DNA from 3 places in the Variovorax sp. 10N412 genome. Region 1 is predicted to be linked to each of the others. Evidence: riboswitches for the same ligand, from Rfam matches in the RefSeq annotation. Region 1 holds a riboswitch; each other region holds the start of a gene.
What was found. A riboswitch is a leader RNA that binds a small molecule or an ion and turns the genes downstream of it on or off. The one in region 1 is predicted to bind cobalamin.

Region 1 (9,863 bases):
CCGCTGTCGAAGCTGCTGCACGGCGAGCAGAGCTTCAGCTACCACCGGCCGGCCTGCGTGGGCGACACGGTGACGGTGCGCTCCACCATCACCGACATCTACGACAAGAAGAACGGCGCGCTCGAATTCGTCGTCAAGACCTCGCGCGCCACCAACCAGCGCGACGAGCTGGTCGCCGAGCTGCGCGCGGTGATCGTCTGCCGCCACTGAAGGAACACCGATGAAGGCCCTGACCCACGACGCCGTTCAAGTCGGCGACGAACTGCCCGCGCTGCAGCTGCCGCCGGTGAACCGCACCGCACTCGCGCTGTTCGCGGGTGCCTCGGGCGACCACAACCCGATTCACATCGACACCGACTTCGCGCGCAAGGCCGGCATGCCCGACGTGTTTGCGCAGGGCATGCTGGGCATGGCTTGGCTCGGCCGCCTGCTCACGCAATGGGCGCCGCAGTCGCAGCTGCGCCGCTTCGACGTGCGTTTCCAGGGCATCACGCACCTGGGCCATGCGGTGCGCTGCACCGGCCGCGTGGTCGAGAAGCTCGAGCACAACGGCGAGCCCTGCGTGCGCATCGAGGTGCTCAGCGCCACCCAGTACGGGCAGGCGCGCATCGCGGGCGAGGCGCTGGTGGCGCTGCGCTGACATCACTTCAGGAAAGACAAGAGACATGACACGCAAACTCGCCGGCAAGGTCGCCCTCATCACCGGATCGGGCCGCGGCATCGGCCGCGCCATTGCCTTGAAGCTCGCCTCCGAAGGCGCGCGCATCGTCGTCAACGACCTCGATGCCGAGCCGGCCGAAGACACCGTGCAGGCCATTCGCGCGGCCGGCGGCGAGGCCGTGGCCTGCGTCGGCAGCGTGGCCGCGCCGGACTTCGCCGAGCGCTTCGTCGGCACGGCGGTGAGCGAATACAAGGGCCTGGACATCGTCGTCAACAACGCCGGCTACACCTGGGACAGCGTGGTGCAGAAGATGACCGACGAGCAGTGGTACGCGATGATCGACGTGCATCTCACGGCGCCCTTTCGCATCCTGCGCGCGGCGCAGCCCGTGATCCGTGCGCTGTCGAGGGCAGAGACCGAAGCAGGGCAACGCGTGGTGCGCAAGGTGGTCAACATCTCGTCGGTGGCTGGCCTCTTCGGCAACGCGGGGCAGGCCAACTATTCGACCGCCAAGGCCGGCATCGTCGGGCTCACGCAGACGCTGGCCAAGGAGTGGGGCCGCATGAACGTCACGGTCAATTGCGTGGCCTTCGGCTTCATCCAGACGCGGCTGACCGCGAGCACTGCGGAGGCCTCCACCGCGAACATCGAGGGCCGCGAGATCAAGGTCGGCATCAACCCCGGGCTGCTGGCGATGATGGAGCAGTCGATTCCGCTGGGACGCGGCGGCACGCCCGAGGAAGCGGCCGGCGCGGTGTACCTGCTGTGCGCGCCGGAGTCCGACTACGTGAGCGGCCAGACGCTGATGTGCACCGGCGGGCTCACCGGCATCTGAGCGCGCCGCCGGGCGGCGAGGGCAGGGCCTTGCGGGGCAAGCCGCCGCATGCGGCTGATACACTCCGCCCGCGTTGTCAGGTGTCCTGGCGCCCCGTGGAAACGGCGGGGCGGCCAGGGTGAAACGGGAAGTCGGTGCGCGGCGGTGGAGAACACCGCGCCATGCCGACGCTGCCCCCGCAACGGTAAGCGAGTCAGAAGCAAGACCCCGGGATCCGGTCCCACGCCACTGTGTCACGAACGGCACGGGAAGGCGGTCTTTGCAGGAGAGCCGATGGCCCTCCGCTCGCGAGCCCGGAGACCGGCCTGACGACCAGCGCATGACCTTGCGGTGGGCGAGGATCGGCGGGCGACGCATTGCGTCCGGCTCGATGCATCAGGTCATCCGCCAGAACAGCATTCGCTGACGCCTCCCGATTTCTCCTCCTCCCGCCGGGTCGTAACGACCATCAGTCGCGCGGCGGGCGCGGAGGAAACATCATGAACGAGCGAGCCATCGCTCCAAGCAGCGCTTCGCAGGGAGCGTGCACGCCGGGAACCGTCTGGTTCGTCGGCGCGGGTCCGGGTGACCCGGAACTCATCACCGTCAAGGGCCGAGGCCTGGTCGAACGCGCCGGGGCCATCCTGTTCGCGGGCTCGCTCGTGAGCGAAGCCGCCACGCGCTGGGCGCCGCCCGACTGCGCGATTGCCGACAGCAAGGACATGACGCTCGAGCAGATGTCCGCCTGGCTCATTGCACAGTCCGCGCGGTGCCATACCGTGGTGCGCCTGCAGACCGGCGACCCGGGCCTGTACGGTGCGCTCATCGAGCTGGTGCAGCCGCTGGATGCGGCGGGCGTGCCGACCGGCGTGGTGCCGGGCGTGTCTTCCGCCATGGCCTCTGCGGCGGCGGCGGTGGAGAGCCTCACGCTGCCCGAAGTCACGCAGACCGTGATCTTCACGCGCGTCGAGGGCCGCACGCCGATGCCCGAAGGCGAGTCGCTGGAGGCGCTGGCCGCGCACCACAGCACGCTGTGCATCTTCCTGAGCATCACGCTCATGGGCAAGGTCACGGCCGCGCTGACGGCCGCCGGCTGGTCGCCCGACGCACCCGTGGTGGTGGTCCACAAGGCGAGCTGGCCGGGCGAGGAAAAGATCGTGCGCGGCACGGTCGCCACCATCCAGGCGCTGTGCCGCGAGGCCCGCATCGTGAGCCAGTCGATGATCATCGCGAGCCCCACGCTGGGCGCGCGGCAATGGACCACGCTGGCCAAATCCAAACTCTACGACGCGAGCTTCACGCACCGCTTCCGGCGCGCGAGCGTTCCCGTCCAGACCCTCCTGCAGGACACCCCGTGAGCACCGAAACCATTCTCCTGGTGGGCCACGGCTCGCGCGAAAAATCCGGCAACGACGAGATCGAGGCCTTCGCGGCGCAGTGGCGCGAGCGGCAACCGGGCTGGCGCATCGAGGTCTGCTTCATCGAGTTCTCCGAAGTCACGATGAGCGAGGGGCTGCGCCGCGCCGCCGAGGGCGCGCAACGCGTGGTCGTGGTGCCGCTCATCCTCAATGCGGCGGGCCACGTGAAGATGGACATTCCGCAGGCCATCGACGGTGCGCGGCTCAAGTTCCCGATGGTGCAGTTCCTGTATGCGCCGCACCTCACGGCCTGCGACCCGATCCTGGCGATCCTGCGGCGCCGCCTGAAAGGCGCGATGCAGGCGCTCGACATGCCCGACCCGACCACCACCGGCGTGGTGATCCTGGGCCGGGGCTCGTCGGACCGGCAGGCCAACGGCGACATGGCGAAGATGGCGCGCTGGCTGCTGGAGGAAACCGACCACGAGCTGGTGGACCTTGCCTTCACGGGCATCACCTACCCGCGCCTGGAGAAGGCCGTGCAGCGCCAGAGCCTGCAGGGCATGAAGCAGGTGGTGGTGCTGCCCTACTACCTGTTCAACGGCACGCTGGTCGAGCGCATCGCGCGCCAGGTCGAGAACCTGAAGGCGCAGTACCCGACGATCCGCTTCGTCTCGACCCGGTACTTCGGCTTCGAGCCCGAGATCTTCGCGCTGCTGGAGCAGCGCGTGAACGACCTGCGGCGCGGCGCGCCGATCGCGCTCATGCCCTGCGACGGCTGCAAGTTCCGCGACTTCGCGGTGGAACACGGCCTGGGCGGCCACCACCATGACGATGCCGTGCCGCACAGCCATGGCGACGAGCCTGCGCACGCGCATCCGCATCCGCACGATCACGACCATGCGCATGACCACGCGCATGACCACGCGCACGGCCCCGCCCACGCGCACGGCACGGCGCCGGCACTGCGATGAATCCGACGACTTCCATGGCGGCCAACGTCGTCACCGAGCAGCTCACGGCGGCCGGCCGCGCCATCGAGCACGACTCCTTCGCGGTGATCGACCGTGAGGTCACGTCGCACCCCTACACCGCCGACCAGTGGCCGGTGGTGCGCCGCATGATCCATGCGAACGCCGACTTCGACTTCAACGGCCTGACCGACTTCCACCCCGACGCGGTAGACGCCGCCATCGCCGCCATCCGTTCGCGCGAAAGCCGCGTGGTGGCCGACGTGGAGATGATCTGCGTGGGCCTCTCGGCCCCGCGCCTGGCCCACTTCGGCATGGGCACGCACCAGTTCATCAGCGACGAGGACGTGATCGCGCAGGCCAAGGCCGAAGGCACCACGCGCGCCGTTCAGGCCATGCGCAAGGCCCACCGCCTGGGCCTGGTCGACGGCGCGATCGTCGGCATCGGCAATGCACCCACCGCGCTGATCGAGATCGTGCGGCTGGTCCATGAAGAAGGTGCGCGGCCCGCGCTGGTGGTCGGCATGCCGGTCGGCTTTGTCTCGGCGGCCGAGTCGAAGGACCTGATGGCGCTGGAGGCCGGCGTGCCCTGGGTCGTGATTCGCGGCCGCAAGGGCGGCTCCACGCTGGTGGTGGCCGCGATCCACGCGCTGCTGGGCCTGGCGGAGGCGCGCGAGCACACCGCATGATGGACAAGGGCGCGCCCCGCGGCACCCGCACCGGTTTCACGACCGGTGCGTGTTCGGCCGCGGCGGCGCGCGCGGCGGTGATCGGCCTGGTCACCGGCCAGGTGCCCGACGAGGTCGAGTGCCTGCTGCCCAACGGCGACCTGGTGCGCTTCGCGGTGCAGGACGGCCGCGTCGACGGCGCGCTCGCGCATGCGCATGCGATGGTCATCAAGGATGCGGGCGACGACCCCGACTGCACCGACAAGGCCCACCTCACCGCCGACGTGCGCGTGCTGCCCGAACTGGCGGGGCAGGTGCTGCTGAAGGGCGGCGTCGGCGTGGGCACGGTCACCATGCCGGGGCTCGGCCTGGCCGTCGGCGGGCCGGCCATCAACCCGGTGCCGCGCCGCAACATCGAGGCGAACGTGCGCGCGGTGGGCACGCCGCTGCTCGACGAAGTCGGCCTCGAGGTGGCCATCTCCGTGCCGCAGGGCGAGGAGATGGCCAAGAAAACGCTCAATGCGCGCCTGGGCATCCTCGGCGGCATTTCCATTTTGGGCACCACCGGCATCGTCAAGCCCTATTCCACCGCCGCCTACCGCGCGAGCGTGGTGCAGGGCGTGCAGGTGGCCGGCACGCTGGGCCACGGCGTGGTCGTGCTCACGACCGGCGGGCGCACCGAGAAGTTCGTGATGGCCGAGATGCCCGAACTGCCCGAGCCGGCCTTCGTGCAGATGGGCGACTTCCTGCGCTATGCGATGGGCGCGGCCGTGAAGGCCGGAATCAGGAAGGTCGTGATCGGCGGCATGGTCGGCAAGCTCACCAAGATCGCGCAAGGCGAGACCATCACCCACGCCGGCCGGGCCGAGGTCGACACCGGCCTTCTGGCCGACCTGGCGGCAGGGCTCGGCGCGCCGGGCGACGTGTGCGACGCGATCCGCGGCAACGAGACCGCGCGCTACGCCGGCGAGCGCATGGACGCACTCGGGCTCGGCACGGCTTTTCACACGGCACTTGCGCAGCGCGTCATCCAGACGCTGCGCACGCGCTACCCCGACCAGTTCGAACTGAAAGTGCTGGTCTGCGACTTTGATGGTCGAAAGATCGCGGAGGCCTCCTGAACACCGACGACAACATGACGAACAAATGCCGCATCCTCGGCGTGCTGGACGACGGCGATGCGAGCCTCGGCCGCAGCGCGCTGGCGCATCTGCAGCACGCGCAACTGGTGATCGGCGCCGCGCGCACCCTGGCCCTGTTCGCCGCGCACATCGCACCCGACGCGGTGCAGCGCGACCTGGCCGGCGGCCTGGCGCAGGTGCCCGAATGGACTCGCGCCGCGCAGGCCGAGGGCCGGCGCGTGGTGGTGCTGGCCACCGGCGATCCGCTGTGCCATGGCATTGCGGCCTTCCTGGCGGCGCGCCTGTGTCTGGAGGCCATCGAGGTGCTGCCGAACGTGTCGACGCTGCAGCTGGCCTGTGCGCGCCTTGGCCTGCCGTGGCAGGAGATGAAGTTCGCTTCCGTGCACGCCAGGGACGCCGGCGACTGGCTGCCGGGTTCGCCGCCCGCGCACGGCCTGTACGCGCTGCTGCGCGACATTCGCCAGCACGACCGCCTGGCCGTGCTCACCAGCCCCGACAACACGCCCGACCGCATCGCGCGCATGCTCGTGGCCGAAGGCCTGGCCGACGAAGTCGAGATGGCCGTGGCCGAGCGCCTGTGCCAGCCCGAGGAGCGCGTGGTCAGTGGCATGCGCATCACGGCCGCGGCGCAGATGCGCTTTGCCGACCCCAACGTGGTGCTGCTCTGGCGCACCCGGCTGCGCGCGCCGCAGGTGCTGTTCGGCCTGCCGGACGCCAGCTTCGAGCAGCGCCATCCCGAGAAGGGCCTGATCACCAAGAACGAGGTGCGCGCCGTCTCGCTCGCGCGCATGCAGTTGCGCACCGACAGCGTGGTGTGGGACATCGGCGCGGGCTCCGGCTCGGTCGGGCTCGAGGCCGCACGGCTGTGCTGGCGCGGGCATGTGTACGCCATCGAGAAGAACGCGGACGACAGCGCCATCGTCGCGCGCAACCGGCAGGCCATGGGCATCAGCAACCACAGCCTGGTGCACGGCAAGGCGCCCGAGGGCCTGGCCGCGTGGGCTGACCCGGACGCGGTGTTCATCGGCGGCTCCGGCGGCGAGCTGGCCGAGCTCATTGCGCTGGTGCTGCGGCGCCTGCGACCGAGCGGCTGGCTGGTGATGAACTTCGTGACCATCGAGAACCTCGCGGGCGCGGTCGAGGCGCTGAAGGCGCAGGGCGCGCGCTGGGACGTGCTGCAGCTGCAGGCCTCGCGCAGCAAGCCGATCCTGCACATGCACCGGCTGGCGGCCGAGAACCCGGTGTGGCTGGTCTGCGCGCAGGCAGCCGTGGCCATCCCCGAGACGGGAGCCGCGGCATGACGGCGCCCGGCATGCTCCACGGCGTGTCGCTCGGCCCCGGCGACCCCGACCTGATCACGCGCCGCGCGTGGTCGCTGCTGATGCGCGCCGACGCCATCTGGACCTACCCCGTGCGCAGCCTGCGCAAGGACAGCTACGCGCTGGACATCGCGCTGCGCGCCGGCCTGTCGACGCCCGCGCAGCACCAGGCCCTGCTGTTCCCGATGACGCACGACGCAGAGAAGCTTGCGCGCCACTGGCTCAAGGCCGCCGAGACCGTGCAGGCGATGCTCGCGACCGGTCAGGACGTGCTGTTCCTGGTCGAGGGCGACGCCTCCACCTACGCGAGCTTCTGCTACCTGGCGCGCGTGCTGCGCGCGCTAGACCCGGCCGCGCGCATCGAGGTGGTGCCCGGCGTCACTTCTTTCAACGCGGCCTGCGCACGGCTGCAGCTGCCGCTGTCCGAGCAGGACGACACCGTGGCCATCGTGCCCGCGGCCTACGGCATTGCCGCGGTCGAGAAGATGCTCGACGACTTCGACACGCTGGTGCTCATGAAGGTCAAGCCGCTGCTCGACGACCTGATCGACCTGCTGGCGCGGCGCGGCCTGCTCGAACACAGCCGCTTCATCGAGAAGGCCGGCTCGCCGGTGGAGCGCATCGTGCACGACGTGGCCAGCCTGAAGGGCACCAAGGTCAACTACCTGTCGCTGCTGCTGGTGAAGAACCCCGGCCGCGAACGCGGCGAGCTGGTGCGCGGCTGCCGCAAGAAAACCAGCACTGAAATCGAAGAGGAATCCCCGAATGACGAATGAAGCCGCACCCCGCGTGGTGCTCGTGGCCATCACCAAGCATGGCGCGCAACAGACCGCCGGCCTGGCGCGCCTGCTGCCCGAGGCCAGCGTGTGCGTGGCTGACAAGTTCGCGCCGCTCATGGCCGGGCTGCCCAACCCCGTGCGCGCCTATGCGGGCGCGTTTCGCGACGAAATTGCCGCGCTGTTCGCGGACTTCGACCAGGTCGTGTTCTTCGTTTCGCTCGGCGCCGTGGTGCGCCTGATTGCGCCGCATCTCAAGAGCAAGGACGAGGACCCGGGCGTGCTGGTGGTGGACGACGCCGCGCAGTTCGTGATTCCGGTGCTGTCGGGCCACGTGGGCGGCGCCAACGCCATGGCCGAGCAGGTCGCCGCGCTGCTGGGCGCGACCGCCGTGCTGACCACCGCGTCGGACGTGGGCAAGACCATTCCCGTGGACATCCTCGGGCGCGAGCTCGGCTGGAAGGTGGAGGCGCCCAAGATCAACATCACGCGGGTTTCGGCCCACGTGGTGAACGGCGAGCCGATCGCGGTGGTGCAGGAGGCCGGCAGCCCCGACTGGTGGACCCGCCCGACGCCCCTGCCGGCCAACATCCACCGGTTCGCGCGCTTCGACGAGGTCGACCTCGCGCGCTTCAAGGCCGTGCTGTGGATCACGCTGGCCGAGGTGAGCGCCGAGCGCTGGAGCGCGCTGGCTGAGCGCCTCGTGGTGTACCGGCCGCCGCAATGAGCCCGGTGCGCTATGCCATCGGCCTGGGATGCGACCGCGGCACGCCGCAGGCCACGCTGCAGCAGGCGCTCGACGAGGCGCTGGCCGGCATCGGCGCGCAGCTGGCACAGGTGGCCGCGGCGGCCAGCATCGACCTGAAGGCCGACGAGCCGGGCCTGCTGGCGCTGGCCGCAGCCCACAGTTGGGCGATGCACTTCTACCCCGCCGCGCAACTGGCGCAGGTGCCCGTGCCGCATCCGTCGGAAACGGTGCGCAGGCACACCGGCACGCCCTCGGTCAGCGAGGCGGCCGCGCTGCTGGCCGGCGGCGGCCTGCCGATGACGGCGCTGGTCGTGCCGAAGCACAAACACCGCGGCGCCGACGGGCGCCACGCGACGATCTCGATCGCGCGCATGTCCTGAACCCACATCAACCCCCGAACGGAATCCGCAATGAACGCCTCCGCACACCCCACGCGCCGCGTGCCGACCCCATGAGCGGCAAGATCTCGCTGGTCGGCATCGGCCCCGGCAGCCACGACCACATGACCCAGCGCGCGCTGGCCGCCATCACCGAGGCCGACGTGGTGGTCGGCTACAGCACCTACATCAAGCTGGTGGCCGACCTGCTCGAGGGCAAGGAAGTGATCCGCAAGGGCATGACCGAAGAGCTCGACCGCGCGGTCAACGCGCTCGAGCGCGCCCGCGAGGGCAAGAAGGTCGCGCTCATCTCCAGCGGCGATGCCGGCGTGTACGGCATGGCCGGCCCGACCTACGAGGTGCTGTTCCAGGCCGGCTGGACGCCGGACTCCGACATCGCCGTGGAGGTGGTGCCGGGCGCGTCGGCCATCAACGCCTGCGCGGCGCTGGTGGGCGCGCCGCTCACGCACGACTTCTGCTCGATCTCGCTGAGCGATCTGCTCACGCCCTGGCCGGTGATCGCCCGGCGGCTCGACGCGGTGGCGGCGGCCGACTTCGTGGTGGCCCTCTACAACCCCAAGAGCGGGCGGCGCACCCAGCAGATCGTGCAGGCGCAGCAACTGTTCCTGCGGCATCGGCGGGCGGACACCCCGGTGGCGGTGGTCAAGTCGGCCTACCGCCGGCGCGAGCGCATCGAGTTCACCACGCTGGCCCACATGAGCGAGTGCGACATCGGCATGCTGACGACCGTGCTCATCGGCAACAGCCACACCTTCTTGCAGCACGGCCTGATGGTCACGCCGCGCGGCTATGCCAACAAGTACGACCTGGACGACGGCGGCAGCACGCGCAGCGGCGAGAAGCCCGGCCGTTCGCTGTCCACCGGGCTGCTGGGCTGGATGACCAACCTGCGCGCCGACCACGCCGACGGCATCAGCATTGCCGCGCTGGCGGCGCAGCACCGCCTGCCGGCCGACTACATCGAGGCCGTGCTTGCCGCACCGGTCGAGGCGCAGCCGGCCGCGGGCG
Region 2 (9,863 bases), on a different contig from region 1:
TCTCGCTGGGCAAGCTGATGGGCACGTTCTACCTGACGTGCCTGCTGTTCATCTTCGTGGTGCTGGGGCTCATTGCCAGGTTCCACGGCTTCAGCATCTGGAAGTTCATCAAGTACATCAAGGAAGAGCTGCTCATCGTGCTGGGCACCTCGTCCAGCGAGTCGGTGCTGCCGCGCATGATGGAGAAGATGGAGAACGCGGGCGCGAACAAGACCACGGTGGGCCTGGTCATTCCCACGGGCTACTCGTTCAACCTGGACGGCACCTCGATCTACCTGACGATGGCGGCGGTGTTCATTGCGCAGGCCACCAACACGCACATGACGCTGGTGCAGGAGATCACGCTGCTGGCGGTGCTGCTGCTCACCTCGAAGGGCGCGGCGGGTGTCACGGGCAGCGGGTTCATCGTGCTGGCGGCCACGCTGTCGGCGGTGGGGCACGTGCCGGTGGCCGGGTTGGCGCTCATCCTGGGCATCGACCGCTTCATGTCGGAGGCGCGCGCGCTGACCAACCTGATCGGCAACGGCGTGGCGACCATCGTGGTGGCCAAGTGGACCAACGAGCTCGACGAAAAGCGGCTGCAGGCCGCGCTCAACAACGAGACCTGGGTCGAGGCGCAGGACCCCGAGGCGCTCGATGCGGCCCGGACCAGCAAGATGTCCGTCTGAGGCCGGAGGTCGCCGCGGATGCGGGGGCGGGGAGCACCCGGCGGCCTGTGCGCCCGGCCCGAACAGCAAGGCCTCAAATAACGCCGCTTGGCACGGCGTAGCACAACGACCGGCACAGTCGGCAGGATGGCCGGCTGACACGAAGGGGTAGACATCGTTCCTGCAAAATGCAGCGATGCCCCACAGCGTTTCCCTCATCAACACGATCGCCGCCGGGCTCGGGCTGGCGCTCGTGTTCGGGTTCCTGGCGGCCCGGCTGCGGCTGCCCGCGCTCGTCGGCTACCTGCTCGCCGGCGTGATCATCGGCCCCTTCACACCCGGCTTCGTTGCCGACGCGAGCATTGCGGCGCAGCTGGCCGAAATCGGCGTCATGCTGCTCATGTTCGGCGTGGGCCTGCATTTTTCCCTGGACGACCTGCTCGCCGTGCGCAAGATCGCGCTGCCCGGCGCGCTCGCGCAGATCGCCGTCGCCACCCTGCTCGGCGGAGGGCTCGCCCTGTGGTGGGGCTGGAGCTGGGGCCAGGCGCTGGTGTTCGGGCTCGCGCTGTCGGTGGCCAGCACCGTGGTGCTGCTGCGTGCCCTGGAAAGCCTGGGCATTCTCGATTCATTCACCGGGCGCATCGCCATCGGCTGGCTCGTGGTCGAAGACCTGGCCATGGTGCTGGTGCTGGTGCTCATGCCGCCGCTGGCCGGCACCCTGGGCGGGCAGAGCGCCCAGTCCGGCCCGGCCGATCCGCTGTGGCAAACCCTGGGCCTCACCCTGCTGCAGGTCGGTGGCTTCGTGGCGCTGATGCTCGTCGTCGGGCGGCGCGTGTTCCCCTGGATTCTTTGGCAGGTCACGCGCACCGGCTCGCGCGAGCTGTTCACGCTGTGCGTGGTGGCCGCGGCCGTGAGCATTGCCTTTGCCTCGGCGGCGCTGTTCGGCGTGTCGTTCGCGCTGGGCGCCTTCTTCGCCGGCATGGTCATGCGCGAGTCCGAATTCAGCCACCGCGCCGCGCAGGAGTCGCTGCCGCTGCGCGACGCTTTCGCCGTGCTGTTCTTCGTGTCGGTCGGCATGCTGTTCGACCCCTCGGTGCTGATCGAGCGGCCCCTGCAGGTGCTGGCGGTGGTGCTGGTCATCGTGCTGGGCAAGTCGCTTGCGGCCTGCGCGCTGGTGCTGGTGTTTCGCTACCCGCTGGGCACGGCGCTCACCGTCAGTGCCAGCCTGGCGCAGATCGGCGAGTTCTCGTTCATCCTGGCCGGGCTGGGCGTGTCGCTCGGGCTGCTTCCGGTGGAAGGGCAGAGCCTGGTGCTGGCGGGCGCGCTCATTTCCATTGCCACCAATCCGCTGTGGTTCAGCCTGATCGTGCCCATGCAGAAGTGGCTGCACGCCCATTCGTCGTTCGCCCGGGGGCTGGAGTCGCGCGACGACCCGCTGGCCGAGCTGCCCCTCACCACCGAGGCCAGGTACCTGTCGCGGCAGGTGGTGCTGGTGGGCTACGGCCGGGTCGGCCGGCGCATTGCGCAGGAACTCGACGCGCACGACATTCCCTACGTGGTGGCCGAGCAGAACCGCGAGCTGGTCGAAAAACTGCGCGAGGCCGGCACCCCGGCCGTGTGGGGCGATGCGGCCGATCCGGCGGTGCTGATCCAGGCGCACATTGCGCGCGCCCGGGTACTGGTGGTGGCCACGCCCGACGCCATCAACGTGCGCCAGATGATGGAAACCGCGCGCACGCTCAACCCCACGATCCAGACCGTGATCCGCAGTCACAACGAGCAGGAGGCACGCCTGCTCACGCAGGAAACCTCGGCCACCGTGTTCCTCGGCGAACACGAACTGGCACAGGCCATGGCCCGTGACGTGGTCCAGCGCGCCGTGTCGATGGCCGTGCCGGGCTGAGGCTCACGCCCACCCGCGCGCCGGGTTCAGAGGTCTTCGATGACCAGGGTGCGGTAGCGCTGCGCCATGGCATAGGGCACGGTGCGCACCGCCTCCATCAGCTTGTCGGCGGTTTCGCGGTCGTCGGTCTTGACCAGCAGCGCGGCATGGCCTTCCTGCGCAAGCTTGGTATACGCGCGCACCGTGGCGCCTTCGGTGCCGGCGGAGGGCAACGGGTCATCGGCGAGCTCCACGGTCGGCGTGATCTGCGACAGCACGGCCTGCGGCGGCAGCAGAAAGATGTCGTCGCCGCTCATGCCGTTGTCGATCAGTTGCTGGCCGACGCGGCTGGCGTCTTCCAGCTTGGCGAACATCACCATCGAGTAGCCCGTGGGATAGAACGCGCCGCCGATGGTCGCCCGCATGCTCGGGTCAAGGCTGAAGGGTTTCATGTCGCCTCCTGGGAAGGTTTTGCAAAGAACAAGGACCCGCTGACGGGTTGCATGTAAAACAGTAGGCCGACCCACCGGTGTGCTCTGTAGGAGAAGCCCGGGAGCTGTCAACGGCTCGCGTCCTCCAGGCATTCAACACTCAGCCCCTTTTCATACCGCCCAATGCCCTCGCCCAGGAACATCGCGCTCACCATCCACGAGCTGGAGGTCGGCGAGTTCTATTGGCTGCTGATGGAAGCTGCGGACGACCCCGCCGAGGTGACCGGCGCGCCGGGCGAGCGCACCCATGTGTATCTGCCCCTCGAAGCGGCGCTCCGGCCATATTCGAGCTACTCGAACGCGCTGGCGGCCGGCGTGGCCATGATGCGGCGGCTGTTCGGGCCCGACGGCACGCCCGGCTCCCTATAATCCCGCCGGTTCGGTGCGTTAACTTTTTATAACTGCACCCAACCACGGTTCGAAGGTGCCCCGGGTCCATGTCGCATGGCCCTGGGGTTAAACGGGAAGCAGGTGCGCCGCGTCGTTGAAGACGCGTCAAAGCCTGCGCTGCCCCCGCAACGGTCAGCGGATCTGGAAATCCTCACGCGCGAGCCTCTTTCTTGAAGGCTCGGCAGTCACTGCGCTTCGGCGTGGGAAGGCGAGGGTTTCGGTCGTCGTGTGCTCCATTCGGCACACAGCGGCGCTCCGCGAGCCCGGATACCGGCCTTCGCAACCGCCTTCGGACGCAGCGGGAGTGCGTGTCCGGGCCTGCCGCTTCGCGCTTGCGCTCACCGTGGCAGCCCTTTCGCCTCTCCCGTCGCGTCCTTCATCGGTCGTGAGCCTGCGGGGACGCAGGCCGGAGGAGAAGCTAAATGAGTCGAGCAACACGGGCGCGAAGTCGCCCGGGCATGGGTACGCGCGTGCCGTTTCGTCGGGCGCGGCTGTCGGGTCTTTCAGGCCTGTCAGGCCTGTCAGGCCTGTCACTGGGGTTGGGTCTGGCCTTCGGGCCTTGCGTTTCCCTTGCGCAGCCGGCTGAATCGGCCGACGCCAGCCAGAGCCAATCCCTGAACCCGGTACGGATCGAGGCCGACCGGCAATCCCCGCTGGCCATCGACGAGCCCACGTCCACCGGCAGCCGGCTCGGGCTCACGCCGCTGGAAACGCCGGCCAGCATCGAGGTGCTGACGGGCGACACCATCCGCGCGCGCGGCGACGTGTCGGTCGTCGACGCGGCCACCCGTGCCACCGGCATCACCGGCTCGCCCGGACCCGGCAACGGCGGCACCGCGATGGCGGCGCGCGGCTTCACGGGCCACGGCTCGGTGATGCAGCTGTTCGACGGCACGCGCCTGTATGCGGGCGCCGGCACCGTCACCTTTCCGTTCGACACCTGGTCGGTCGACCGCATCGAAGTGCTGCGCGGCGCGGCCTCGGTGATGTACGGCGAAGGCGCCATCGGCGGCGCCATCAACGTGGTGCCCAAGAAGCCCACGCGCGGCCCCATCCGGAACGAGGCGCTGCTCACGCTGGGCTCCGACGCCACCCGCCAGGCGGCCTTCGGCAGCGGGGGGGCCATCAACGACAAGCTGTCGTACCGCTTCGACATCAGCCACCGCACCACCGACGGCTTCATGCAGCGCGGCGAGGCCGAGAGCCTGGCCGTGGGCGCGGCCGTGCGCCTGGACGTGTCGCCGCAGCTGCAGTTCACGCTCTCGCACGACGAAGGCCGCCAGACCCCGCAGCGCTACTACGGCGTGCCGTTGATCGACGGCCGCCTGAACAGCCAGACCCTGCGCCAGAACTACAACCTGGACGACGCCGAAATCAAGTACCGCGACAAGTGGACCCGGCTCGACGCGCAGTGGACGCCGAACGGCGCCGTCACCGTGCGCAACCAGCTCTACCGCCTGGAGAGCAAGCGCCACTGGCGCAACAGCGAGACCTACACCTTCAACGCCACCACGCGCCGCGTGACGCGCGGCGACTACCTGGAGATCGGCCACGACCAGGAGCAGATCGGCAACCGCACCGACGCGACCTTCAAGCACAGCGTGTTCGGGCTGGCCAACCAGGTGCTGGCGGGCTTCGACGTGAACCGCATCGACTTCCAGCACAGCAACGACTCGCCTTACGGCGGGCGCTCGGTGATCGACCCGTTCGTGTTCAACCCCGGCTACTACGCCTCGCCCGTGGCCTACACGCCGCGCTACAAGACCAAGACCGACACCTACGCCTTCTTCACCGAAGACAAGCTGGCCTTCAACGAGCAATGGTCGGTGGTGGGCAGCCTGCGCTGGGACCACGCCAAGGTGGCGCGCACCGACCTGCAGAACGCCGCCAACAACCTGGGCAAGACCTTCGAGTACGCCACCGGCCGCCTCGGCGTGGTGTACGCGCCCGATGCGTCGCAGTCGTACTACGCGCAGTTGGCGCGCGCGGCCGACCCGCTCACTTCGCTGATCAGCACCTCGGCCGCGCAGGTGCCCTTCGAGTTGAGCACCGGCAGGCAGGTGGAGGTCGGCTACAAGCGCCAGCTGGCCGACAGCCGCGGCGCCTGGACCGTGGCGGCCTACCGCATCGAGAAGAACAAGCTGCTCTCGCGCGACGCCAACGACCCGAACAAGACGCAGCAGGTCGGCCAGCAGTCGTCCGAGGGCCTGGAGGCCACGCTCGACCTGGCGCTCACCTCCACGCTGCGGCTCGAAGCCAACATGGCCAAGCTGCGCGCGCGTTATGAGGACTTCAACGAGGTCGTGAACGGCCGCCTGGTCTCGCGCGCGGGCAACACGCCCAACGGCGTGCCCGAAGAGGCGGCCAACCTGTGGCTCGGCTGGCGCTTCCTGCCGCAGTGGGAGGCCGCCTTCGGTGTGCGCTACGTCGGCCCGCGCCAGGTCGATGCGGCCAACACGCGCAGGATCGGTTCGTACACCGTGGCCGACGCCTCGGTGAGCTGGCAGGCGAACCCGTCGCTCAAGCTGGCGCTGCGGGCCTACAACCTCGCCGACCGCAAGTACCCGGTGTCGTTCTCGAACGGCGGCAACCAGTGGCTGCTGGGCCGGCCGCGCTCGTTCGAGCTGTCGGCGCTGGTCGACTTCTGAACCCCGGCATGAATTCCGGCATGACCTCCGCATGGCGCCGCGCCTGGCCGCGCGTGCGGCACTGGCTCTACTGGACGCACCGGTGGCTGGGCATCGGCGGCTGCCTGCTGTTCGTCATGTGGTTCGCCTCGGGCGTGGTGATGATGTACGTGGGGTACCCCAACCTCACGGACCAGGAACGGCTGGCAGGGCTCGCACCGTTGCGCTTCGGGCAGGCGCAGGTATCGCCCGCAGCAGCGCTGCAGGCGCTGCCGCAGGACGTGCGCGCGCAGCCCCCGCGGCGCATGGGGCTGGAGATGCAGGGCGGCAGCGACGCCGGGCCGGTCTGGCGCATCGTCGATGCGCGCGGCGGCCGGCACACCGTGTCGGCGCGCGATGGCCATGTGCACGGCCCGGTCGATGCCGCGCAGGCCGAGGCCATCGCACGCGCCTTCTCCGGCCATGCCGGTGCGCGCTGGGCCGAGACGCTGGAGCGCGACCAGTGGACCGTGCCGCAGGGCCTGAACCCGCTGCGTCCGCTGCACCGCATCGAGGTGAACGACGCGGCCGGCACCGAGCTGTACGTGTCTCAGCGCAACGGCGAGGTGGTGCGCGACACCACGCGCCCGGAGCGCTTCTGGAACTGGCTGGGCTCGGTGCCGCACTGGATCTACTTCACTCCGCTGCGCGCCGATCCGCCGCTGTGGCACGACGTGGTGGTGTGGCTGTCGGCGGCGTGCATCGTCTCGGCCGTGACGGGCATGGTCATCGGCATCCTGCGGGTGCGTGTGCGGCGCAGGTTCCGCAACGGGGTGGTCACGCCTTACGCGGGCTGGATGGCCTGGCACCACATCGCCGGGCTGATCGGCGGTTTCTTCGTGCTGACGTGGATCATCAGCGGCTGGCTCTCGATGAACCCCAACGGCTGGTTCCAGCGCGGGCCGCTCGACGCGGCCGCCATGGCGCGCTATACCGGGGCCGGTGCGGCGCCGTTTCCTTGGCCGCCGGCCTCGTTGCCCTCAGGCGAGGACGAGAGCGCCCCGCGCGAGGCCGTGTTGCTGTGGTTCTACGGCAAGCCGCTGCTGCAGTTGCGCGACGCCAAGGCGCGCGTGCGCGTGGTCGACGCCGCCAGCGGCGCGCCGGCCGCCATCGGCAAGCCAGACATCCTGCATGCCGCCGCCCGCCTGCGGCCCGGCGCCGCCGTGACGCAGGCCGTGCTGCAGACCCGCGAAGACTTCCACTGGTACGGCCACCACCGTGAGCGCGTGCTGCCCGTGTGGCGCCTGCAATTCGACGACCCGGCGCGCACCTGGGTCTACGTGGACGCCGCCAGCGGCCAGGTCGCGGGCAGCAACGACAGCAGTTCGCGCCTGCGGCGCTGGCTGTTCAACGCCGCGCACAGTCTCGACTTTCCCTGGCTCATCCAGTACCGGCCGGCCTGGGACTTCGTTATGTGGCTGCTGTCCATCATCGGCGCGGTGGCCTCGGCCAGCGGCGTGGTGATCGGCTGGCGCCGGCTGCGGCGCAAGCCGGGGCGGACGACTGCCTCGAAGGGGCTTGCGCAAGCCAGCCCCTGAACCAACAATCAACTTTCGCACTGCGGTGCATTTTCAGGAGGTGCTCGATGCACATCGAACCAGGTCTCGTTGACGGATCCAAGATTTTTCTCAGCTACGCGACGGCCGCCGCCGCGCTGGCCTACACAGGCAAGGTGGCCTTCGACACCCTCATGAAGGACGGGCCCGCCGCCCTGGTGCTGCGCTCGGCCATTGCCGTGGCGCTGGTGTTCTGCTTCTTCGAGGTGCTGCCGCACCACCCGGTGGGTGTGTCGGAGGTGCACCTGATCCTCGGCACGACGCTGCTGCTGGTCTTCGGCCTGGCGCCTGCGGCCATCGGCCTGGCGGGCGGCCTGCTCATCCAGGGCCTGTTCTTCGAGCCGCAGGACATTCCCCAGTTCGGCATGAACGTCACCACCTTGCTGGTGCCCCTGTTCGCAACGGCCGCATTGGCGCAGCGAATCGTTCCCAAAAACGTGGCCTATGTGGACCTCAGCTACCAGCAGGCCTTCAAGCTGTCGGTGGCCTACCAGGGCGGCATCGTGGTGTGGGTCGGCTTCTGGGCGCTCTTCGGGCGCGGCACGGGACTCGAGAATCTCGGCCAGATCGCCAGCTTCGGCGCGGCCTACATGACCGTCGTGCTGGTCGAGCCGCTGGTCGACCTGGGCGTGCTGGCGGCGGCCAAGGGCTGGCGCCGCCTGCAGGGAACTGCCTTCGTCGAGCGCCGGCTGTACAGCGCCGCCTGAATCGCCAGGCCTCTCGCTTCTTTTTTCGGGAGCGCCCCCGGCAAGTGCCGCGGGCGCTCCTGCCATTCATCGCGGTGGCCACGGCCGCCACCTGGCTGCCCCGGCCGCTGAAAGAACATCTCCCATGACACAAGCAAGCAACGCCAAGATCCCCGTCACCATCGTCACGGGCTTCCTCGGCAGCGGCAAGACCACGCTGCTGCGCCACATCCTGGGCAATGCCGAGGGCCGCCGCATCGCGGTGATCGTCAACGAGTTCGGCGAGCTGGGCATCGACGGCGAAATTCTTCGCGGTTGCGGCATCGGCTGTGACGATGAAGGCAACGAGCGCGAAGGCGCGCTGTACGAGCTGGCCAACGGCTGCGTCTGCTGCACCGTGCAGGAAGAATTCCTGCCCGTGATGCTGCAGCTGGCCGAGCGGCGCGGCGACATCGACGCGGTGATCATCGAAACCTCGGGCCTGGCGCTGCCCAAGCCGCTGGTGCAGGCCTTCCAGTGGCCGGACATCGCCAACATCTTCACCGTCGACTCGGTGGTCACGGTGGTGGACGGCCCGGCCGCCGCCTCGGGCCAGTTTGCCGAAAACCCCGCAGCCGTCGACCAGGCCCGCCGCGCCGACCCCAACCTCGACCACGAGTCGCCGCTGCACGAGCTGTTCGAAGACCAGCTCTCGGCCGCCGACCTGGTGGTGCTGAACAAGACCGACCTGATGGACGAGGCCACGCGCGCGCAGGTCGAGGCGCTGGTGCGCGAAGAGCTGCCGCCCGAAGTGAAGATCGTCGCCGCCACCGAGGGCCGGCTGCCGCTCGCGCTGCTGCTGGGCCAGGGCCGCGCGGCCGAGGCCACCATCCACCTGCGCGAAAGCCACCACGACCATGAAGAGGAGCACGATCACGACGAGTTCGACTCGCTCGTCATCGAGCTGCCGCCCGTGGACCGCGACCGCCTGCTGGCCGTGCTGAATCAGCTGGTCGAGCAGCACACCATCTACCGCGTGAAGGGCTTCGTCGCCATTCCCGGCAAGCCGATGCGCCTGCTGGTGCAGGGCGTGGGCCGCCGCTTCGACCACCACTTCGACCGCCGCTGGCGCGATGGCGAGGCGCAGCGCACCCGGCTCGTGTTCATCGGCGAAGACCTGAACGAGGCGTTGCTGCGCAAGGCGCTCGACGAGGTGAGCGCGGTCCCGGCCTGACGCGCGACAGGCTGATCGCATGCACCTGCTGAGCACCCAGCCCGGACGCTTCGTCGAGGACGACAGCGTCGTCACCCGGCTCGACCAGACGCCGGGCGACATCGTGGTGCTCAGCTCGGCCGACACCACGCTCGCGTTGCTCGCGGCGGCGCGCACGGCGCTGGCGGCCACCGACCCCGGCTATCCGTCGCTGCGGCTGGCCAACCTCATGTACCTGAAGCAGCCGGCCTCGCTCGACCTGTACATCGACGAGGTGCTGCAGCACGCGCGCGTGGTGGTGGTCGACCACCTGGGGGCCGAGTCGGCCTGGGCCTACGGGCTGCAGCAGCTGG
Region 3 (9,863 bases), on a different contig from region 1:
AACGCGGGCGCCAGGCTCTGCGCCACGCCCTGCGATTCGCCCGAGGCCACGGCCACCAGCGCCGGGCCCATCGGGATCATGGTGGCGATCAGCCCCAGCATCGGCGCCACGCGGCTGCACAGGCGCACGCCTTCGAGCTGCTTGAGCACCACCAGCTCCATCTGCTCCTGGCTGGCATCGGCATGGTGCCGCAGTGCCAGCACGCGCGACGGGTCGCGGCGGCGCTGCAGGTACTCGATGCCGAAGGCGCCCAGGCAGTACACGGCGTACACGAAGGACAGCAGCACGCCCAGCGTCACGGGCCAGAGGAACAGGCGCGCAAGTTCGAAGAGAACGGTGTCGAAGGCAAGCATCAGGCGGGTTCCCCGAGAGAACGGTCGAACAGGTCCGAAGGCCGGCCCCAGCCTTCGTCGAACACCAGCGACGCGAGCGGCGCGCGCCGGGCCCAGCGCTCGCGCTGCAGCATGGGTTCGTCGTAGAAGTGATGCACCGGCCCCAGGCACAGCAAGGCGATGGGCTCCGCCCCTTCGGGCAGGCCGAGCAGCACCGACACCTCCGCCGGGTCGAACAGCGACACCCAGCCCATGCCCAGGCCTTCGGCACGCGCCGCGAGCCACAGGTTCTGGATGGCGCACGAAGCGGAGGCCAGGTCCATCTGCGGCAGCGTGCGGCGGCCGAACACATGCTTCTCGCGCCCGTCGGCCAGCGTCACCGCCAGCAGCTCGGCCGCGTCGAGCAGGCCCTGCACCTTGAGGCACATGAATTCGTCTTCGCGCTCGCCCAGCGCACGGGCCGTGAGCACGCGCTCGTGTTCGACGACACGGTGCAGTTGCTGGCGCAGCGCCTGCCCGCGAATGCGAATGAAGCGCCACGGCTGCATGAACCCGACGCTGGGCGCGTGGTGCGCCGCGCCGAGCAGCCGCCGCAGCACCTCGGGCGCGACCTGCCCGCCTGCGAAGTGGCGCATGTCGCGCCGCTCGTGGATCGCGCGGTAGACCGCCGCCGCCTCGTGCGCCTCGAACGCGTGCGCCATGGTGTTCAGTCTTCGATGCCGCGTTGCGCGGGAATGCCGGCCTTGAAGGCGTGCTTGACCAAGGTCATCTCGGTGACGGTGTCGGCCAGCTCGATGAGTTCGGGCGGGCAGCGGCGGCCGGTGAGCACCACGTGCACGTGCTTGGGACGCGTGCGCAGGGTTTCGAGCACGCCTTCGAGCGGCAGCCAGCCGTAGATCAGCGGGTAGGTGATCTCGTCGAGCACGACCAGGAAGAACTCGCCCGACAGGATCGCCGCCTTGGCCTTTTCCCAGCCGTCGCGCGCCAGCTGCCCGGAGCGTTCGAGGTCCTGGCTCTTCCAGCTGAAGCCGTCGCCGAGCCCTTCGATGGGAATGCCGATCTGCTCGAACATGCGGTGTTCGCCGAAACGTGCGCTCGGCACCTTCATGAACTGGTAGATCTTCACGGGCTTGCCACGGCCGTGGGCGCGCAGCGCGAGGCCGAAGGCGGCGGTGCTTTTTCCCTTGCCGTCGCCGGTGTTGACGATGACGATGCCTCGGCGTTCGCCTTCAGGCTTCTCGTACGGCTTTTCGCTGGGGGGTGTTTCGATCTGCATGGTTCTTCGGTTCGTATGTTGGTTACTGCGGCAACGCAATCCACTGGTCCGCCACGCGATGCACACGAATGCGCTGGTCGAACACCTGCTCGAGCGCGGTGTGGGTCACAGGGTCGCTGCAGCCGCCGTGGTGCACGACACGGCCCTGGTTCATCACGACCAGTTCGTCGGCGGCCAGCGCCATCGGCAGTTCGTGCAGCACGCTGACCACCGTCTTGCCCTGGGCCACCAGCGCACGCGCGGTCTGCATCCAGTCGGCCTGGTGCGGCGGATCGAGGTTGGCGAGCGGCTCGTCCATCAGCAGCAGATCGGCCTCCACCGCGAGCGCGCGCGCCAGCAGCACGCGCTGGCGCTCGCCGCCCGAGAGCTGCCCCAGCGGGCGGTCGCGCCACTCCCAGGCCTGGGTGCTGCGCAAGGCGCGCTCCACGGCTTCGCGGTCGGCCGTGCTGGGCGCGGCCAGCCAGCGCTGGTGCGGCAGCCGGCCGAGCATGGCGATGTCGTAGACCATCAGGTCGTCGGCACTGCCCTCGCCCGTGCCGCTCTGGCCTAGCCAGGACAGGCGCTGGGCACGGATGCGCGCGGGCACCTTGCCCAGCACGTCGCCGAAGAGCCGCACCTCGCCCCGGTGCGCGAGCAGGCCCGCCATCGCCTTGAGCAGCGTCGACTTGCCCGCGCCGTTCGGCCCGACGATGCTGGTCCAGCGCGCGGCCGACAGCTGCAGGTCGATGTCGTGCAGCACCTCGGTCGCGCCGAGCGTGGCGCTCACGCGGCGCGCTTCGAGGGCGGGTGTGTCGTGGGTGCTCATGCCACGCCGCTCCGCGCGCTGCGCCGGTGCATCAGCCACAGCAGGTAGCTGCCGCCCAGCACGGCCGTGAGCACGCCCACCGGCAGTTCCTGCGGCGCGATCAGCCAGCGCGCCAGCAGGTCGGCCGCCATCAGCAGCAGCCCGCCCATCAGCGCCGACAGCACGATCAGCCGCGCATGCGTGGTCTTGACGACCGAGCGCACCAGGTGCGGCGCGGCCAGGCCGACGAAGGCGATCAGGCCGGTCTGCGCGACGGCCGCACCGGTGGCCAATGCCAGCACCACGACCAGCGCCGCGCGCATGCCGCCCAGCGGCAGGCCCAGGCTGCGCGCGGTGGCCTCGCCCAGCGCCAGCCCGTCGAGCACCGGCGCCAGCGCCCACGCCAGCAGCAGACAGACCGTGCCGACCATGGCCATCACCGCGCAGGCGCTCCAGCCGACCAGGCCGGTGCTGCCGAGCACGAAGCCCTGGAGGGCCTGCAGGATGTCGGCCGAGGCGATGGTGATCAGGTCTTTCGCGGCGCCCAGCACCACGCCGACGATCACGCCGGCCAGCAGCAGGCGCAGCGTCTGCTGCACGCCGCGCGCCAGCATCAGCGTGAGCATCACCGCCAGCACCGCGCCAACGAAGGCCGCGCCCGTGAGGCCGAGCCGCATCACCCATTGCGCGCTGGCGGCCGAGCCGCCGAACATCAGCAGCGCCACGGCCACGCCGAGCGAGGCGCCTGAGGCGCTGCCCAACAGGTACGGGTCGGCCAGCGGGTTGCGGAACAGCCCCTGCGCCACCGCGCCCGCCAGCCCCAGCAGCGCGCCGGCCAGCCATGCGCCCAGCGTGCGCGGCAGCCGGATGTCCCGCACGATCTGCAGCGCCACCGGGTCGTGCCGCGCCGACAACAGGCTTTCGAAGCCGGTGCTGCCGATGCCCAGGCCCAGCAGCATCAGCGCCGCGCCCAGCACCAGCAGGCCCACGCCGAGCAGCAAGACCCGGCGCAGGTGGGCTGTGTGCCTGAGCGCGGCGTTCACCGCTTGCCCCTGTCGCCTTGCGTGGAGATGCACTGCGCCATCAGGCGCGCGGCCTCGTCCATGCGCGGGCCGGGGCGCACCAGCACGTCGGACTGCTCGGCGCTGAAGCGGCAGATGCGGCCTTCGCGCACCGCGCGGATGCCGGCCCAGCCGGGCCGCTGCTCCAGCCCCTGCGCGCTGCGCACGCTGACCATGATGAGGTCGGGGTTGGCGCGCACCACGTATTCGGGGTTGAGCTTGGGAAAGGGCCCCAGCGACGCCGGCACGATGTTCTTCACGCCGAGCCGCGCGAGCGTCTCGCCGATGAACGAAGACTCGCCCGCCGCATACGGCGCGCTGTTCACTTCGAAGTACACGCGCAGTCCCTTCGCACTCGCGGGCAGCGACTGCGCGGCCGCCGACACGCTGGCGTCGATCACGCGCCAGACCTTCGGTGCGTCGTGCGTGCCAAGCACCTGGTCGAGCTTGTCGAGCACGCGCCGCACGTCGGCATGGTTCTTCGGTTCGAGCACCAGCACCTTCACGCCCAGCGCTTCGAGCCGCTGCGTGACGCGCGACGACTTGGCGAGCAGCACCGCGTCGGGCTTGAGCGCGACGATGGCTTCGACGTTGGGGTCGAGCCCGCCGCCGACCTGCGGCAGCGCCTTCACCTGTTCGGGCGAATTGGAGTAGCGGTCGATGCCCACCAGCCGGTTGCAGGCGCCCAGGGCACAAACGGATTCGGTGAGCGAGGGCAGCAGCGTGACGATGCGTTGCGGCGGCTGCGGCAGGCTGACGGTGACGCCGCGCTCGTCGACCACGTCGAAGGCGTGCGCCGTCCATGCGAACAGCATCAGGCCGAGGGCGGCCAGGGACAAGCGCAAGGCCTTCATGCGGCGGGCGCCTTCAGCGTCAGCGGCAGGCCGGCCGCCATCAGGGTCACGCGGTCGCAGGCGGCGGCCACGTCCTGGTTCAGGCGGCCGAGCGCATCGACGAAGGCGCGCGTCTCGCGGCCCATGGGAATCACGCCCAGGCCGATTTCGTTGCCGACCAGCACCACCGGGCCGCTCGCCTCGCGCAGCGCCACCAGCAGCATGGCGATGTGCATGGCCGGCGTGCGCGTGGCGGGCCGCGCATCTTCGCGGGGCATGGGCATCGTCAGGTTGGTGAGCCACAGCGTGAGGCAGTCGACGAGCACCAGCGTCTCGGGCGTGCTCTGCGTGACCACGGCGCGCGCGAGCTCGATCGGCTCCTCGATGGTGCGCATGCCGGGCACGCGCTCGGCGCGGTCGGCCTGGTGGCGCACGATGCGCTCGAGCATCTCGTCGTCATAGGCCTGGGCGGTCGCGATCATCACGGCGCGGTGCCGGGGCGCGGCGGCCAGCCAGTCGATGGCGCGCTGCTCGCCGCGGCGCGACTTGCCGCTCTTCTGGCCGCCGAGGATGAATTCGTGCACGGCGGTCTTCGGCTTATTCGGCAGGGGCATGGCTCTCCAATGCGATGGGCATGGTACCGAACAGGCGCGCGGTGGCTTGCGGGCTGGAAGCGAACCACGCATGGAAGTAGCTCGCGCGCACCGGGCCGCGCACGTACAGCGCCTCGCCGGCGCGCGCGCCCACGGGCTGGGTCACGGTGGGCCGGGCGGTATGGGCGACCGGCGCAAGGGGCGTGTCGCACAGCGAATAGTGGAAGGTGTGGCCGCGCAGGGTGTGGTCGCCGAGCACGAGCTGCTGCGGGCCCAGGCCGGCCAGGCGCTTCTGCATCGCGACCTTGCCGGGCAGCAGGCCCCACATGCGGTGCACCTGCACGCCATGTTCTGCGCTGTCTTGCGTGGCGAGCTCGTCGAACAGCACCATCATGCCGCCGCACTCGGCCCACACCGGCTTGCCGGCTGCGGCATGGGCGGCGAGCGACTCGCGCGTCGCGGCGCAGCCAGCGAGCGCTTCGGCATGCAGCTCCGGGTAGCCGCCGGGCAGCCAGACGGCATCGCAGGCCGGCAAGCCATCGCCCGCCAGCGGCGAAAAAAAGGACAGCCGCGCACCCAGCGCCGTGAGCACGTCGAGGTTCGCGGGGTAGATGAACGAGAAGGCCGCATCGCGCGCAATGGCGACGGTACGGCCGGCCAGCAAGGGCGGCACCGGCCGATCGGGTGCGGGGGCTTCGAAGCTCACCTGCGGCAATTGCGAAGGCTGCAGTTGCCCCAACGGCGTGGCGGCGAGCACATCGGCGACCGCATCGAGCCGCGCCATCGCATCGCCCAGTTCGCTCGCCAGCACCAGCCCCAGATGCCGCTCAGGCAGCGTGAAGCCCGCGTCGCGCGGCAAGGCGCCCATCCACTGCGAAGGCTCGCGCAGTGCGTCTTTCAGCATGCCGGCATGCCGCTCGCTGGCGACACGGTTGGCCAGCACGCCGGCCCACGGCAGGCCGGACCGGAAGTTCTGCAGGCCGTAGGCCAGCGCCCCGAAGGTGCCGGCCATGGCGTGCGCATCGATCACCGCCAGCACCGGCAGGCCGAAACGCTCGGCCAGGTCGGCGGCGCTGGGCGTGCCGTCGAACAGGCCCATCACGCCCTCGACGATCAGCAGGTCGCACTCGGCCGCCGCGGCGCGCAGGCGCGCGCGGCAGTCGGCCTCGCCGGTCATCCACAAGTCCAGCGAGTGCACCGGCGCACCGGTGGCCAGCGACAGCCAGAGCGGGTCCAGAAAGTCGGGCCCGCACTTGAAGGCGCGCACGCGCCGGCCCTGGCGCGCATGCAGCCGCGCGAGCGCGGCGGCGACGGTGGTCTTGCCCTGCCCGGAGGCAGGCGCGGCCACCAGCACCGCGGCGCAGGTGGCGCGCGGGGCCGGCGCGCCATCCGGGGTGCCGGTGGGCAGGGATGAGGGGTTTACTGAGGCGTCCACTTGAGGCCGACGTACGCGGTGCGGCCTGCATTGGCATACAGCCGCGCGAACTGGTAGTCCTTGTTGCCCACATTGTCGACGCGCGCCACCAGGTTCAGGTCACGCGTGATCCTGGTGCTGGCCGACAGGTTCAGCACGGTGTAGCCGCCGAGCTTGACGGTGTTGGCCGCGTCGTCGTAGCGCTTGCTCGAGGTCTGCACCTCGGCGCCCAGCGTCCAGCCGGCCACGCGCCAGTCGGCGCCCAGCAAGGCGTGGCGCTGCGCACGGCGAGCCAGCAGGTGGTCGGTGGCGAGGTCGCGCGGGTCCTGGTAGTCGAGCGAGGCGCGCAGGGTCACGTCGCCGAAACGCTGGCTGCCCGACAGCGTCACGCCCTGGTAGCGGGCGCGCGCGGTGCTGGCGTAGCAACCGAACGACGAGGCGCAGCCCTTGGCCGTGCCGTCGAACACGATCAGGTTCTGCACGCGGTTGTTGTAGACCACGATGCCCGCCTGGGTGCCGTCTTCGGCGTACTGCAGGCCCAGCTCCACGTTGCGGCTGGACTCGGGCTTGAGCGTGGCCAGGCCGTACTCGCTGAAGCGCTGGTACAGCGTGGGCACGCGGAACGCCGTGCCGGCCGAGGCGGTGAAGCGCAGCGCCGGCGTGATGGCAAAGCCGTAGGCCGCGCTGCCGGTGGTCTTGCCGCCGAACTCGCTGTCCTTGTCGTGGCGCACGTGCAGCTGCAGCGAGTGCGGGCCTTGCACGAAACCGTAGCCCAGCGAAATGGCGTCCTGCGCGCGGTCGCGCGACAGCAGCTTGGACGAGGTGGTGGGCGCGTTTTCGAGCGCGTCTTCGCGGCGTTCGAAGGTGGCGCTCAGCAGGTGCGGGCCGAAGCGGAACTCGTTCTGGAACAGGTAGCCGCGCAGCTTGGTTTCGGTGCGGTAGAACGACGGCTGCGTCTTGTAGACGGTTTGCGAGTCGGTCACCTGCACGCGGGTGCTGTAGACGTCGTTCCACTTGGCCGACCAGGTCAGCCCGGCAGTGCGCAGCGTGTTGTTCGCCTGGTCGTTGGCGAAGGTGATGGGCAGCCGGCTGCGGTACGACACCGTGGCGTCGTAGCCGGCCGTGATGTCGCTGCTGAGCAGCGTGGCGTCCAGGCGCTGGTCGGGCGTGATCTGCAGGCCCAGTTTCAGGTTGCCCGAGGTGCTGCGGTAGCCGTCGCGGTCGGGGCTGGTGAAGCCGTCCTTGCTGGGGGTGCGCTTGTCGACCGGCTGCACGTTGAAGCCCTTGCTTTCCTCGTGCTCCACGCCGAACGCGTAGTCGAGCAGGCCCGACTTGCCGCTCACGCCGCCTTCGATCTTGCGCAGCCCCTTGCTGCCGAAGCCGATGCCCGCGTAGGGCCGCACGCCCTCTTCGCCGCGCCGGGTGAAGAGCTGGATCACGCCGCCCACCGCGTCCGAGCCGTACACCGCGGCGGCCGGGCCGCGCAGCACTTCGATGCGGTCGATCTGCGACAGCGGAATGCCTTCCCAGCCGGCGCCGCCGGTGGATTGCGAGTCGATGCGCACGCCATCGAGGTACACGGCCGTGAAGCGCGTTTCGGCGCCGCGGATGAACAGGCTGGTGGTATTGCCCACGCCGCCGTTGCGCGAGATCTCGATGCCGGGCAGGCGCGCGAGCACGTCGGCCACGCCGGTCGCGCCGCTGCGCTCGATGGCCTGGCGGTCGACGATGGACACGTCGCCCACCAGTTCGGACAGCGCCTGCGGCGTGCGGTTGGCCGTGACCACCGTTTCGCTCAGGGCCGGGGCTTCCTGGGCATGGGCGAGGCCGCCGAAGGCGGACGCCAGCGCCACGCCCAGAGGCAGTTGCAGGCAGGCGAAACGAAGACGGCGCGCAGGCGCGCGGCCACTGGAAAAGCAAACGTGGGAAATCATTGAATGGACCGAACGAACGTCTATACCCCTCGCCGGCCTCCCCGCCGGCGCCATGGGCGCCATGGCTGCCCCTGCGTGGATCGTTCACGCATGCGGCAGCCGCCTTGTTGGCCGGTATCCGGGCTGGCAGAACAACCCCCACCGCCTTCCCAGGCACCTGTTTCAGGGCGCCCAGTGGCTTGGATGGAAAGGGGTTGGCGCCTTGCGGCGCCGTCTGCTTGACCGTTGCGGGGGCAGCGCAGGCGGCTTCGGCCTTGGACCGACCTGCGCGAGGTCGGGGGGCTTCCACTCCTGCTTCCCGTTGAACCGCGGCATGTGAACCAGGCCGCAGGCACCAACGGGCGGCATTTTAGGCCCTGCGGGCTCTTCCTTAAGTCGAAAGTTGCGCCCACCGCTAACATCGGTCGCCATATGCGGCCCGCCTCGGTATTCCTGAATCTTCGTTCGGCGCTGCAGCGTCTGCTGGGTGTTTCCGGCTGGCAATCGATGCTGCTGTGGGCCATCGTGGCCGGGCTGCTCGGCACGCTGGCGACCGAACTCTTCCGCGCGGCGCTCTACCACTTCGAGCACCTGGTGCTCGGCCCCGGCAACGGGCTGGTGGCCATGGCGAAAGGCCTGCCGTGGTGGGCGCGCGTCGCCTGCCCCACGCTCGGCGGGCTGGTGGCGGGGTTGCTGCTGGTGTGGGCCGGACGCATCGCTTCGCGCAGCGCCACCTCCGACTACATGGAAGCCATCGTGCTGGGCGACGGGCGCATTCCGGTGGCGCAGACGCTCGTGCGCAGCGCGTCGTCGCTGGTGAGCATCGGCAGCGGCGGCTCCATCGGGCGCGAAGGCTCGATGGTGCAGCTCGCGGCGCTGGCGGCGTCGCTGCAGGGCCGGGTGTTCCGCTTTCCGGTCGAGCGGCTGCGGCTGCTGGTGGCCTGCGGGGCGGCGGCAGGCCTGACCGCCGCCTACAACGCGCCCATCGCGGGCGCCTTCTTCGTCGCCGAGATCGTGCTGGGCTCCATCGCGATGGAAAGCGTGGGGCCGATCATCATCGCCTCGGTGGTCGCCAACGTCGCCATGCGGGCGCTGCCCGGCTACCAGCCGCCTTACCGGATGCCGGCGTTCCCGGAGATCCACGGCACCGAGGTCGTGCTGTTCTGCGTTCTCGGCGTGCTGCTGGGCTTCGCGGCCATCGGCTTCCTGCGCGCGCTGCAGGGCAGCCGGGCGCTGTTCTCGCGGCTGCCGCTGGCGCTGCCCTGGCGGCTGGCGCTGGGCGGCCTGCTGATGGGCGCGATCTCGGTGCCGGTACCCGAGGTGTGGGGCAACGGCTACAGCGTGGTCAACGCGGTGCTGCACACGCCGTGGCCGTGGACTTTCATCGCCCTGGTGCTGCTCGCCAAGGCAGCCGCCACGCTGGCCACCGCCGGCTCGGGCGCGGTGGGCGGCGTGTTCACGCCGGCGCTGTTCTTCGGCTGCATGGTCGGTGCGCTGTTCGGCCAGGGGGTGCAGGCGCTGTGGCCGGCGGCCACGTCGGCGCCCTTCGCCTATGCCATCGTCGGCATGGGTGCGTTCCTGGCGGGCGCCACGCAGGCGCCGCTGATGGCGATCCTGATGATCTTCGAGATGACGCTGAGCTACCAGGTCATGCTGC

Region 2: it holds a riboswitch for cobalamin, as region 1 does, so the genes downstream of both, AC1DJH_RS09270 (TonB-dependent receptor) here and cobM (precorrin-4 C(11)-methyltransferase) in region 1, are expected to answer to the same signal.
Region 3: it holds a riboswitch for cobalamin, as region 1 does, so the genes downstream of both, AC1DJH_RS00525 (TonB-dependent receptor domain-containing protein) here and cobM (precorrin-4 C(11)-methyltransferase) in region 1, are expected to answer to the same signal.

Annotation. Positions count from the first base shown of each region.
Region 1 is NZ_JBFTIO010000024.1:16,778-26,640, forward strand. It holds gene AC1DJH_RS31240 (MaoC family dehydratase N-terminal domain-containing protein) at 1-210, shown strand, start outside; gene AC1DJH_RS31245 (MaoC family dehydratase) at 221-640, shown strand; gene AC1DJH_RS31250 (SDR family NAD(P)-dependent oxidoreductase) at 666-1,496, shown strand; cobalamin riboswitch at 1,558-1,819, shown strand; gene cobM (precorrin-4 C(11)-methyltransferase) at 1,976-2,833, shown strand; gene AC1DJH_RS31260 (sirohydrochlorin chelatase) at 2,830-3,807, shown strand; gene AC1DJH_RS31265 (precorrin-8X methylmutase) at 3,804-4,493, shown strand; gene AC1DJH_RS31270 (cobalt-precorrin-5B (C(1))-methyltransferase) at 4,490-5,593, shown strand; gene cbiE (precorrin-6y C5,15-methyltransferase (decarboxylating) subunit CbiE) at 5,608-6,915, shown strand; gene cobI (precorrin-2 C(20)-methyltransferase) at 6,912-7,709, shown strand; gene AC1DJH_RS31285 (cobalamin biosynthesis central domain-containing protein) at 7,699-8,436, shown strand; gene AC1DJH_RS31290 (cobalamin biosynthesis protein) at 8,433-8,837, shown strand; gene cobJ (precorrin-3B C(17)-methyltransferase) at 8,909-9,863, shown strand, end outside.
Region 2 is NZ_JBFTIO010000002.1:774,072-783,934, reverse strand. It holds partial or broken gene AC1DJH_RS09290 (dicarboxylate/amino acid:cation symporter) at 1-668, shown strand, start outside; gene AC1DJH_RS09285 (cation:proton antiporter domain-containing protein) at 844-2,550, shown strand; gene AC1DJH_RS09280 (hypothetical protein) at 2,577-2,981, opposite strand; gene AC1DJH_RS09275 (hypothetical protein) at 3,144-3,389, shown strand; cobalamin riboswitch at 3,427-3,703, shown strand; gene AC1DJH_RS09270 (TonB-dependent receptor) at 3,833-6,058, shown strand; gene AC1DJH_RS09265 (PepSY domain-containing protein) at 6,079-7,614, shown strand; gene AC1DJH_RS09260 (energy-coupling factor ABC transporter permease) at 7,662-8,339, shown strand; gene cobW (cobalamin biosynthesis protein CobW) at 8,464-9,531, shown strand; gene cobN (cobaltochelatase subunit CobN) at 9,551-9,863, shown strand, end outside.
Region 3 is NZ_JBFTIO010000001.1:100,432-110,294, forward strand. It holds gene AC1DJH_RS00485 (MotA/TolQ/ExbB proton channel family protein) at 1-353, opposite strand, end outside; gene bluB (5,6-dimethylbenzimidazole synthase) at 353-1,033, opposite strand; gene cobO (cob(I)yrinic acid a,c-diamide adenosyltransferase) at 1,039-1,608, opposite strand; gene AC1DJH_RS00500 (ABC transporter ATP-binding protein) at 1,631-2,413, opposite strand; gene AC1DJH_RS00505 (FecCD family ABC transporter permease) at 2,410-3,435, opposite strand; gene AC1DJH_RS00510 (ABC transporter substrate-binding protein) at 3,432-4,307, opposite strand; gene AC1DJH_RS00515 (bifunctional adenosylcobinamide kinase/adenosylcobinamide-phosphate guanylyltransferase) at 4,304-4,900, opposite strand; gene AC1DJH_RS00520 (cobyrinate a,c-diamide synthase) at 4,884-6,287, opposite strand; gene AC1DJH_RS00525 (TonB-dependent receptor domain-containing protein) at 6,299-8,227, opposite strand; cobalamin riboswitch at 8,320-8,580, opposite strand; gene AC1DJH_RS00530 (ClcB-like voltage-gated chloride channel protein) at 8,639-9,863, shown strand, end outside.